Promicromonospora sp. Populi: one gene and its partner. The protein of the gene in region 2 interacts with the protein of the main gene of each other region in a pairwise test. Links are inferred from orthologs where the notes say so. Each region holds a gene or a part of one and is shown on either strand. Other genes may lie near its edges.

What was found. Proteins that work in one complex are often made in the same cells at the same time.
Region 1: the proteins of tsaE (region 2) and rlmB interact in binary tests that used the Escherichia coli proteins (3 or more experiments, as listed by UniProt). The link is inferred for Promicromonospora sp. Populi from one-to-one orthologs.

What each region holds. Positions count from the first base shown.
Region 1 is NZ_CP163528.1:3,134,391-3,139,610, forward strand. Bases 1,359-4,344 are described here. They hold rlmB (23S rRNA (guanosine(2251)-2'-O)-methyltransferase RlmB), read right to left. Parts: upstream 3,357-4,344; coding sequence 2,361-3,356; downstream 1,359-2,360. Other genes in these bases: AB1046_RS14145 (DUF4032 domain-containing protein), read left to right, coding at 1,359-2,350; cysS (cysteine--tRNA ligase), read right to left, coding at 3,450-4,344. In the rest of the region: AB1046_RS14140 (ABC transporter ATP-binding protein), read left to right, coding at 1-907; more of AB1046_RS14145, read left to right, coding at 1,082-1,358; more of cysS, read right to left, coding at 4,345-4,877; AB1046_RS14160 (SRPBCC family protein), read right to left, coding at 4,898-5,220. UniProt on the Escherichia coli protein: Specifically methylates the ribose of guanosine 2251 in 23S rRNA.
Region 2 is NZ_CP163528.1:4,427,044-4,432,203, reverse strand. What follows is about bases 1,386-4,311. They hold tsaE (tRNA (adenosine(37)-N6)-threonylcarbamoyltransferase complex ATPase subunit type 1 TsaE), read right to left. Parts: upstream 3,171-4,311; coding sequence 2,601-3,170; downstream 1,386-2,600. Other genes in these bases: alr (alanine racemase), read right to left, coding at 3,218-4,311; AB1046_RS20100 (LamG domain-containing protein), read right to left, coding at 1,386-2,454. Outside these bases: more of AB1046_RS20100, read right to left, coding at 1-1,385; more of alr, read right to left, coding at 4,312-4,453; AB1046_RS20085 (pseudouridine synthase), read right to left, coding at 4,493-5,160. UniProt on the Escherichia coli protein: Required for the formation of a threonylcarbamoyl group on adenosine at position 37 (t(6)A37) in tRNAs that read codons beginning with adenine.

The DNA.
Region 1 (5,220 bases), 1.3 Mb from region 2 along the record:
CGTGCAGCCCAAGGACCGCGACATCGCGATGGTCTTCCAGAACTACGCGCTGTACCCCCACATGTCGGTGGCGGACAACATGGGCTTCGCCCTGAAGATCGCGGGCACGCCCAAGGCGGAGATCCGCCAGCGCGTCGAGGAAGCAGCGAAGATCCTCGACCTCACCGAGTACCTCGACCGCAAGCCGAAGGCCCTCTCGGGTGGCCAGCGTCAGCGTGTCGCCATGGGCCGCGCCATCGTGCGTCAGCCCCAGGTGTTCCTCATGGACGAGCCGCTGTCGAACCTCGACGCCAAGCTCCGCGTCCAGACCCGTACGCAGATCGCGTCGCTCCAGCGCCGCCTGGGCGTCACCACGGTCTACGTCACCCACGACCAGACCGAGGCCCTGACGATGGGCGACCGCATCGCGGTCCTCAACGGCGGCATCCTGCAGCAGGTCGGCACCCCGCGTGAGATGTACGACCGCCCGAACAACGTGTTCGTCGCCGGCTTCATCGGCTCGCCCGCCATGAACATCGGCACGTTCGACGTCAAGGACGGCAGCGTCAAGGTCGGCTCGGCCAGCGTGCCGCTCGAGCGGTCCATCGCGAGCGGGATCCCCGAGTCCGACAACGGCAAGGTGACCCTGGGCTTCCGTCCCGAGGCGCTCGACGTCGTCCCCGTCGGCACCGCCGGCTCGTTCGACGTCGAGGTCAACCTCGTCGAGGAGCTCGGCTCGGACGCGTTCGTCTACGGCTCGCTCAAGGGCGACGCCGCCGACGTCAACCTGACCGCCGGTGAGACCAACCAGCTCATCGTGCGGATCGACCCGCGCAGCGTGCCGGACAAGGGCGACGTCATCGCCGTCTCGATCCAGTCCGGTCACTCGCACGTGTTCTCCGCGACCTCGGGTGAGCGTCTCGGCTGAGCAGGCACAGGTACCGCCTGATTCCTCAGCTCGCTGAGGGAACGGTTACCTCCTCGGGGTGTGTTGCTGTGCATGGACGTCTGTCCCGCACAGCAACACACCCCGTAGGCCTTTTTTCGCTCCGCCCCGGCGGAAGCCCCGGCCTCCCCGGCCGAGTGGCCGGCCCAGCGCAGAATGGTGCCCATGCCCCAGCAGAATCTCCAGATCACCGCGGTCGCACCTGACCCCGCGCTGCTGGACCTCCCGTGGGACGTGCCGCTGGCCGAGTGGCCCGAGGACGTCCTGGCCGCACTGCCCCAGGGAATCTCGCGGCACGTGGTCCGGTTCGTGAACCACTCCGGCCGCGTCATAGCGATCAAGGAGATCGGCGAGACCGTCGCCTACCGCGAGTACGAGCTGCTCCGCCAGCTGCACCGTATCGAGGTGCCCTCGGTAGTGCCCGTGGGCGTCATCACGGGCCGCAGGGCGCCCGATGGCGAACGGCTCGAGGCAGTGCTCGTCACCGAGCACCTGCAGTTCTCCCTGCCCTACCGCGCCCTGTTCAGCCAGGACCTGCGCCCCGACACCGCCACGCGCCTCATCGACGCCCTGGCGGTGCTCCTGGTCCGCCTGCACCTGGTGGGCTTCTACTGGGGCGACGTGTCGCTGTCGAACACCCTCTTCCGGCGCGACGCCGAGACTTTCGCCGCCTACCTGGTCGACGCCGAGACCGGCGACCTGCACCGCACCCTGACGAACGGCCAGCGCAACTACGACGTCGACCTGGCGCGCACCAACATCATCGGCGAGCTCATGGACCTCGCCGCGGGCGAGCTGCTCGACGAGGACGTGGACGAGGTGGCGATCGGCGACGCCCTCGTGGAGCGCTACAACGAGCTGTGGGAGGCCCTCACGGTCTCGGAGGCGTTCGACCGCGGGGACCGCTGGCGCGTGGCCGCCCGCATCGAGCGGCTCAACGACCTCGGCTTCGACGTGGGCGAGCTCGAGATCACCACGGACATCGACGGCACCAAGGTGCGCATCCAGCCCAAGGTGGTTGACGCCGGGCACCACTCCCGTCGGCTGCTGCGCCTCACGGGGCTGGACGTCCAGGAGAACCAGGCGCGCCGCATGCTCAACGACCTGGACAGCTACCAGGCCGCTACCGACCGGCAGAACGACCAGGAGCAGATAGTGGCGCACGCCTGGGTGCGCCAGGTGTTCCGCCCGACAATCGACGCCGTGCCGCGCGAGCTGCGCCGCAAGCTGGAGCCCGCGCAGCTGTTCCACGAGATCCTCGACCACCGCTGGTACATCTCACAGCAGGCACAGCGGGACATCCCGCTGCCCGAGGCCGCCGAGTCCTACGTCGAGAACGTGCTGCGGCACCGCCCCGACGAGGACGCCGTGCTCGGCCTCGCTCCCGGCGAAGCGGAAGAGGAAGAGGCCGAGCTCGAGGCTTAGCTTTCGAGTCCTAGCTCGCCTGGGCGCGCTGCTTCGCCACCTCGTACAGGGTGATCCCGGCGGCCACCGCGGCGTTCAGCGACTCCGTGGTGGCCGCGATCGGGATGGACACCACCGCGTCGCACACCTCGCGCACCAGGCGGGACAGGCCCTTCCCCTCCGAGCCCACGACGAGCACCAGCGGGTCGGTGGCGTAGGCGAGCTCGCCCACCTGCATGTCGCCGCCGGCGTCGAGCCCCACCACGAAGCAGCCGGACTTCTTCAGCTCGCCGAGCTCACGGGCCAGGTTGGTCGCACGCGCCACCGGCACCCGCGCCGCCGCGCCCGCCGACACCTTCCAGGCCGACGCCGTCACGCCGGCCGCGCGCCGCTCCGGCACCAGCACACCGTGCGCGCCGAACGCCCCGGCGGACCGGAGCACCGCCCCGAGGTTGCGCGGGTCGGTCACGCTGTCGAGCGCCACGATCAGCGGCGCCTCGCCGGCCTCGGCCGCGGCGTCGAGCAGGTCCTCGGCGTCCTTGTAGTCGTACGGCGGCACCTTCATCGCGACGCCCTGGTGCACGGCGCCTTCGGTGATCTTGTCCAGGTCGAGGCGCGACGCCTCGAACATGGGGTGGCTGCGCGTGTGCGCGATCTCCAGGATCTCCTGGGTGCGGTCGTCCGCGTCCAGGTGGGTGGCCAGGTAGATGCCCTCGACGGGCATCTCGGCGCGCAGCGCCTCCAGCACCGCGTTGCGCCCGGTGACGACCTCGGTCGCCGATCCGTCCTTGCGGCCCGCGCCACGACCGCCCGGGCCGCCCGGGCGCCGTCCGGCAGCCGCCGCACGCCGCTCCGCCGCGAGCTTGCGCTCGTGCGCGGGGTGATACGTGCGGTCCTCCGCCTTGGGAGTCGGTCCCTTGCCCTGCAGCGCCTTGCGGCTGTGGCCGCCGGTGCCGACCTGGGGGCCCTTCTTCGAGCCGGCCTTGCGCACCGCGCCGGCCCGCCTGTTGTTGTTGCTACCTGCCATCGTCGTCTCGTCTCTCAGCCGGTGGTCGACCTTGTCGAGACCACCCAGTGTTCGGTAGAGGCGGCCGCGACAAGTTCGGCCACCGGAAAAAAGTCAGGAGAGCGCCCAGCGGGCGCCGTCGGCGGAGTCCTGGACCTCGATCCCGGCCGCCGCCAGGCGGTCCCGGATCGCGTCGGACGTGGCCCAGTCCTTCGCGGCCCGCGCGTCCGCGCGGGCCTTGAGCTCGGCCTCGACCAGAGCGTCGAGGGCCGCGGTGTACCGGTCGTCGGTGGACGTCGCCCACTGCGGGTCCGCGGGGTCGAGGCCCAGCACGTCGAGCATGGCACGGAGCGTCACCAGCTCGTCACGCACCACGACGTCCGTCCCGGACGCGAGGGCGGTGTTGCCCGCCCGCAGGTGCTCGTGCACGACGGCGAGCGCCTGCGGCACGTTCAGGTCGTCGTCCATGGCCGCAGCGAACGCCTCGGGGACGTCCGCCTTGGCGACCTCCTCCGCCGGGACGTCGCCCACCCGCTCAGAGGCGCGCGCGACGAAGCCCGAGAGGCGCTCCCACGTGGTGCGGGCCTCGTCGAGGGTGTCGGGCGCCCACTCCAGCATGGAGCGGTACTGCACGGCGGCCAGGGCGTACCGCACTACGGGCGCTGGGGCCTGGCTCAGCAGCTCGCTGACCAGCAGGCCGTTGCCCAGGGACTTCGACATCTTCACGCCGGCCTGCGTGACCCACGCGACGTGCATCCAGCGCTGCGCGAACCCGTAGCCCGCGGCCCGCGACTGGGCCTGCTCGTTCTCGTGGTGCGGGAACCGCAGGTCGAGGCCGCCGCCGTGGATGTCGAAGGTCTCGCCCAGGTAGCGGCGGGCCATCGCCGAGCACTCCAGGTGCCAGCCGGGGCGGCCGGGCCCGTACGGGGTGTCCCAGGACGCCGACTCCGGCTCGCCCGGCTTGTTGGCCTTCCACAGCGCGAAGTCGTGCGGGTTCTTCTTGGCCGCGCTCGCAGAGTCCGCGACGACCTCCGTGCCCTCCTCCGGGCTGAGGTCCTCGACCTTCTGCCGCGTGAGCTCGCCGTAGGCGGGCCAGGAGTGGACGTCGAACCAGACGTTGCCCTCGCCCGTGCTGTAGGCATGCCCCTTCTCGACGAGCCGCTCCATGAGCGCGACCATCTCGGGCACGCTGCCGGTGGCGCGCGGCTCGTAGGTGGGCGGGATCACGCCGAGCGCGTCGTACGCCTGGGTGAACACGCGCTCGTACAGCGCGGCGTGCGCCCACCACTCGCGGCCGGCCGCGGCCGACTTGGCCAGCACCTTGTCGTCGATGTCGGTGACGTTCCTGATCAGGGTGACCTTCAGGCCCCGGCGGGTGAGCCAGCGACGCAGCACGTCGAACGCGATCACCGGGCGGAGGTGGCCTACATGCGGGGGTGCCTGGACGGTAGCGCCACACAGGTAGATGCCGACCTCGCCCGGGGTGATGGGGGTGAAGTCGCGCACCTCGCGCGCAGCGGTGTCAAACAGGCGGATAGTCACCTGTCAAGGGTACCGGCGCTTCAGGTTCCCGCTTCGACAATATCCCTGGCTCGCTCAAGGGTCTGGCGCATCCCGCGCACATTCGCCCGACGACGGTGCCAGCCCGCCACCGCCCAGTACACCCGGGCCACGCCCCGCGGCTCCAGCTCGAACGACTCGGTGACGTCGGTGCCACCGTCCGCCGGCACCAGCTGGTAGCGCCAGTTGTTCAGGCGTTTGCCGCCCATGTACACGGTGAAGCCGAAGTCGCGGTCCGGTTCGCAGTGGGTCACCTTGCACTGCGTCCAGTACACCGGCCCCACTCCGTTGCGCCGCACGTGCCCGCGGAAGAACGCGCCGACGG
Region 2 (5,160 bases):
CGCCGAGTCCGGCTTGACCCACGCCTCCACAGCGAAGTGTGTCGACGTGTTCACCCTGCCGGCGCTGGACACCGCGTAGTCACCATTGCCGTCGACCTCGAGCAGCGAGCCGTGGAGCCTTGCATCAGCCTCTGGAGCGGTAACCGTGGCATTACCGCCAGCCGTGTAGCCGGTCGGAACCGGATCGCCCTCGACCGGCTCGTCGAATGTCCAGTTGCCCACCTGGTCCCGGCCGGGCGCCACCCAGAACGTATAGGTCGCCGACGAGTCATTGGTCGCCCCGTCGATCGCAGAGACAACCAGCTGATGCGCACCCGGTTCCAAGGGCAAGTACGCGATCGTCAGAGACGAGCCCTCTTCGGTCTTGTACGGGTCGTCGTTGAAGCGGTACCGGTACTTCACCACGTCCCAGCTCGGGGAATCGATCGTGAACCACCCGTACTCACCCACACCGTCGTTCGGCATGGCATCCGGATCGCTCGGATCTGTCTCCGGATACTCCGGGGCCGTGATCCGTGGCGGCGCGGGCAATGTGGTGTCGTACACGAACTGACACCGGGCCGACCACGCGGAGTACCGGTGTCCGTCGTACACCCGGACCGACCATTGCATCCGCGCGTTCTTCGGCGTGGTGGAGGGCATCGACAACGCGAACGGCGACTGCTTGAGCTTCTCGGTCGAGGTCCCGGTCCAGAACTCTGTGCCATCCGCGCGTTCGAGCCTGAACTGCACCCGGATCCGCTCACTGGGGTCAGGATCGGTTGCGTACGCCACCCGCAGCAGCCCCAGCCGCCCCGTTCGCAGCGGAGCGTCCACGGACGAGTCGTCGCACGCTCCGCCATACGTCAACGCCATGTGGCTCAGCTTCACGACCGTCGGAGTGCTGTTGTACGTAACCCGCAGAAATCCCATCCGCGAGAACTTCTTCCAGTGGTTCTTGTCGGTCTCCGAAGCCGCCTGCATACCCAGAGCGACCGACTTGCTCGTGCCGTTGTCCGCGACCTGCTGCATGTAGGAGGTCAAACCGAACTCGGCATCGGCCGCCGGGGCGCAACCACTCTGGGAACCGCCGTAGTTGAACGTCGCCGACGCGACCTGCTCGACCCAGAAGCCAGCGGCGGCCTGCGTGTTCCAGGTGGTGGCACTGTTGATCGCCTTGGTGCGCCAGAGACTCACCCGGTGGTCCTCGCACACTGCGGAATGTGTGTTGCGGACGACGAACTCCGCATTCAGGATCTGCTTGCCCAAGAACCCGGCTGTGTCGAACTGGTAGATCAACCGGTACATCGATCCGCCGGGGCAGTCTGCCCAGCCGGCGCAGTTGCCCAGGCCAGCCGTCGAGTCACCCTTGAAAAGCCAGTACGACTGCGTCGGCCAGGACTTGTTCGGACTTGTCCAACCACCGGCACGGGGAGTCTTGACCAAGGGGTCGATCACGACAGGGAAGGTCGTGTCCGGCGACGACAGCATCTCCTGGTCCGGAGTCAACGTGATCGCGTCTCCACCCGGCGACACGCTCACTCCCACGGGCGCAACCTCGCCGGCAGGCGAGTCCTCGGCGTCCGCGGCCGCCGCACTGATCCTGGACGCAGGGCTGCTCGTACCCGCTTCCGAGGCAGTCGCCGAGGACCACATCGAAGCAGGAGCCGCCTCGAACACCAGGGCATCCGACGCGGTATCCCGCACCTCCAGCGCGTTCTGCTCGGTCACATCGACGTCCAGGCCCTGCGTCCGCATCCCGAAGGTCACAGCGTCCAGCTCGGGCGATGCCGCCGCCTCTGCGGTCTTGACCACCAGTGACGACGAGAACCCGTCCGGGACCGCGGTCATCCGCAGATCGACTCCCGCCAAGACCTCGGGGTACGTCACCGTGTCTCCTGCGAGCACGGGCTCAGACAGTGCCTCCGGCCAGGTCCACTCCAGCACTCGACCAGCACGAGTCATCCGCACCAGCGGGTCGTCGCCCCCGCCAGAGAACTGCACGTCGACGGTCGACGCCACGGGTGACACCGCGCCGTCCGGTGTCTCGGTGAGATCGAGGTCGATCTCGGCCCAGCCGTCCTCGGTGCGGGTCCACTTCGGGGACACAAACTCCCGAACCTCGATCGAACCATCGGACTGAGCCCACAGCTCACGGGTCTCGCCCCTCTTGGCGACGACCTCGACCGGCGTTCCCGTCTGTGCAGCCTCGGCGAGCGCCTCGGCCTCGGCCGATGAGGTCTCCTCCAGCGGGTCAGTGCCCTCGAGCCCGCTGCCCGACTCGATCAGCGCACCGTCAGGGACGTCGTCGTCCACCGCGGCGACAGCGCTTGTCGTGTCAGCAGCATCAAGCGCCGTGGCCACCGAGGCCGGCACGACCGAGCCAACTACCAGGGACATCAGAGTCGTCGCACAGACGAGAGCCGACGCTAACGCGGCCCCCGACACGCGCGGCCAAGTCAAGTCGTGCACCATCACGTTCCTCCCCCTGGCAATCGCCAGGGCGGCGGCTACCGGAGGTGAACTTAATGGAGAGCGCATACCCAAAGTAGAGCTTTGGGCTCAGTCAGCGGGTGATTTCCGCCAGTAGTGGGTGATCTTTCATCCAGGGCAACCAGCCCTCAGGCCAAAATTCCCTTGAGGTCCACACCGGCCCAGCGCTGCCCGACCGCGCGGATCGTCACCCGCCGGGTCCCCGCCTCCGGGTCCTCCTCGACGGCCACACCCGGGTCGAACGACGGCGCCCCCCGCGGGCGTTCCAGGTCGATCTCCAGCCGGTCGTCCGCGAGCGCCTCCGCCAGGCCACGCCCCCATTCGACGACGGTGACGGAGTCCTCGAGGGAGGAGTCCAGGTCGAGCGCGTCGAGCTCGCTCAGCCCGCCGAGCCGGTAGGCGTCCACGTGCACCAGCCCGGGCCCGCGCGATCCGTCCGGGCGCGGCAGCGGCGGGTGCTCGCGCGCCACGATGAATGTGGGTGACGCGACCTGGCCGCGCACGTTCAGCGCCGCTCCGATGCCCTGGGTCAGGGTTGTCTTGCCCGCCCCCAGGTCACCCGTGAGGATCACCAGGTCCCCCGCGCGCAGCTCTGCGGCGAGGGCCGCGCCGAGCGCGCGCGTCGTGCCGGCGTCGGCCAGCTCCAGCTTCACCACCTGCGATGTCGCTACGTCCGACGTCGAGACCTCCGACGTCACCACCCGCGACGACGTGGCCGTCTCGCCGGTTCCACTCACTGCCCCGCTCACGCGGTCTCCCTTCCTGCGGTGCCCGCGTACACACGCGGCACCCGCGCGCCGAGGCGCGTCACGATCTCGTAGCTGATGGTGCCGGCGGCCTGGGCCCAGTCCTCGGCGCTGGGCGCGCCGGCGCGGGCGAGCCCGTCGGACGCCCCGAACAATGTCACCACGTCGCCGGCCTGCTCGGGGGCATAGGGCCCGAGGTCGAGCATGATCTGGTCCATGCACACCCGGCCGACCACGCGCAGCACGCGGGCGGTGCCGAGGCCGGTGCCGGGGGCGGCGACGTCGTCCACCCCGCCGCCGACGAGGACGGGACCGCCCGGGCCGAGCGAGCCGCCGGATGCGTGGCGCGGGATCCCGTCGGCGTAGCCGAGCGGGATCACGCCGAGCACCGTGTCCTGTGTGGTGATGTAGAAGTGGCCGTAGGAGACGCCGTGGCCGGCGGGCACGCGCTTCACTGTGGCGAGCCGGGCCTCCAGCGTCATCGCGGGGCGCAGCCCGTAGTCGCTCGGCACCCCCAGGTGCGGCACCGGGGACAGCCCGTAGACGGCGATCCCCGGACGCACGAGGTCGTAGTGCGCGGCGGGGTTGGTCAGGGTGGCCGCGGAGTTGGCGATGTGCCGCACCTCGATGGGCAGCCCGGCTGCCTCGACGGTGCGGATCGCCTCCTCGAAGGCGTGGGTCTGCATCTTCACCGACGGGTCGTCGGGCTCGTCCGCGATCGCGTAGTGCGACATGACGCCGACGACGGCGAGCGCACCCTCGTGCTGCAGCGCCACCGCCCGGTCGAGCACGGCCGGCAGGTCCTCGGGTGTGATGCCGTTGCGGCCCAGCCCGGAGTCGACCTTGAGGTGCACGCGGGCGGTGCCGCCGGCCGCGCGGGCGCCGTCGGCCACCTCGTCGAGGGCCCAGGCGGCGGCGATCGCGATGTCGACGTCGGCCCGGACGAGCTCGGCGAAGGGTGCGCCGGGTGCGGAGAGCCAGGTCAGGATCCGCGGTCCCGGCCCGACGGCGGCTCGGACGGCCAGCGCCTCCACGTTCTGTGCAGCGCCCAGCCAGGTCGCGCCGCCCGCGAGCGCCGCCCGGGCCACGGGGGCGAGGCCGTGCCCGTACGCGTCGGCCTTGACGACGGCCATGACCTGCGCGGTCGGTGCGATGGCCCGCAGGGCACGCACGTTGTCGCGGATCGCGTCCAGATCCACGACGGCGCGCGCAGGGTAGGCGGGGGTGGTGCTCATCTGCAAGATTCTTGCACCTGTCACCTCCGAGCGGACGGGTCAGCCGCTCAGGTCACCCCCGCGACTTGAGCTTTCTGACACGGGCGCCTCGCTCAGGGTTCGGCGCGACTCGAAGCGGCGGGGACGCCCCGACAGCGGGTCGGTGAGCTCCAGCGAGCGGGCCAGGAGCTGCAGCGGGCGGTCGAAGTCGTCGGGCTCGGTGTCGCGCAGCTCGGGCCAGAACGGGTCGTGCAGGATCGGCAGCCCGAGGGAGGCCATGTGCAGGCGCAGCTGGTGGGTCTTGCCGGTGTGCGGTTCCAGCCGGTAGAGGCCCAGGCCGCGGGCCGCGTCGGCGGTGGCAAGGGTGATCAGGGACTCGGCGTTCGGCTCGCCAGGCACCTCCTCGGCGCGAGTCACGCCGCGCCGCTTCACGATGCGGCTGCGGACCGTGACGGACTCGCCCCGGGCCACCCGCACGCCGTCGGGCACCACACTCCCCGACTGCACTGCACCACCCGACTGCGCCGCACCTTCCGACTGCACCAGGCTGCCCGACGGCGCCAGAGGCGCCACCGCCTCGTAGACCTTGCGCACCGCGCGGCGGGCGAACGCCTCCTGGTAGGCGCCGCGCACCTCGGGCCGAACGGTAAGGACGAGCACACCCGCCGTGCCGCGGTCGAGCCGGTGGGCCGGCGAGAGCTCGGGCAGGTCGAGGGCTACCCGGAGTC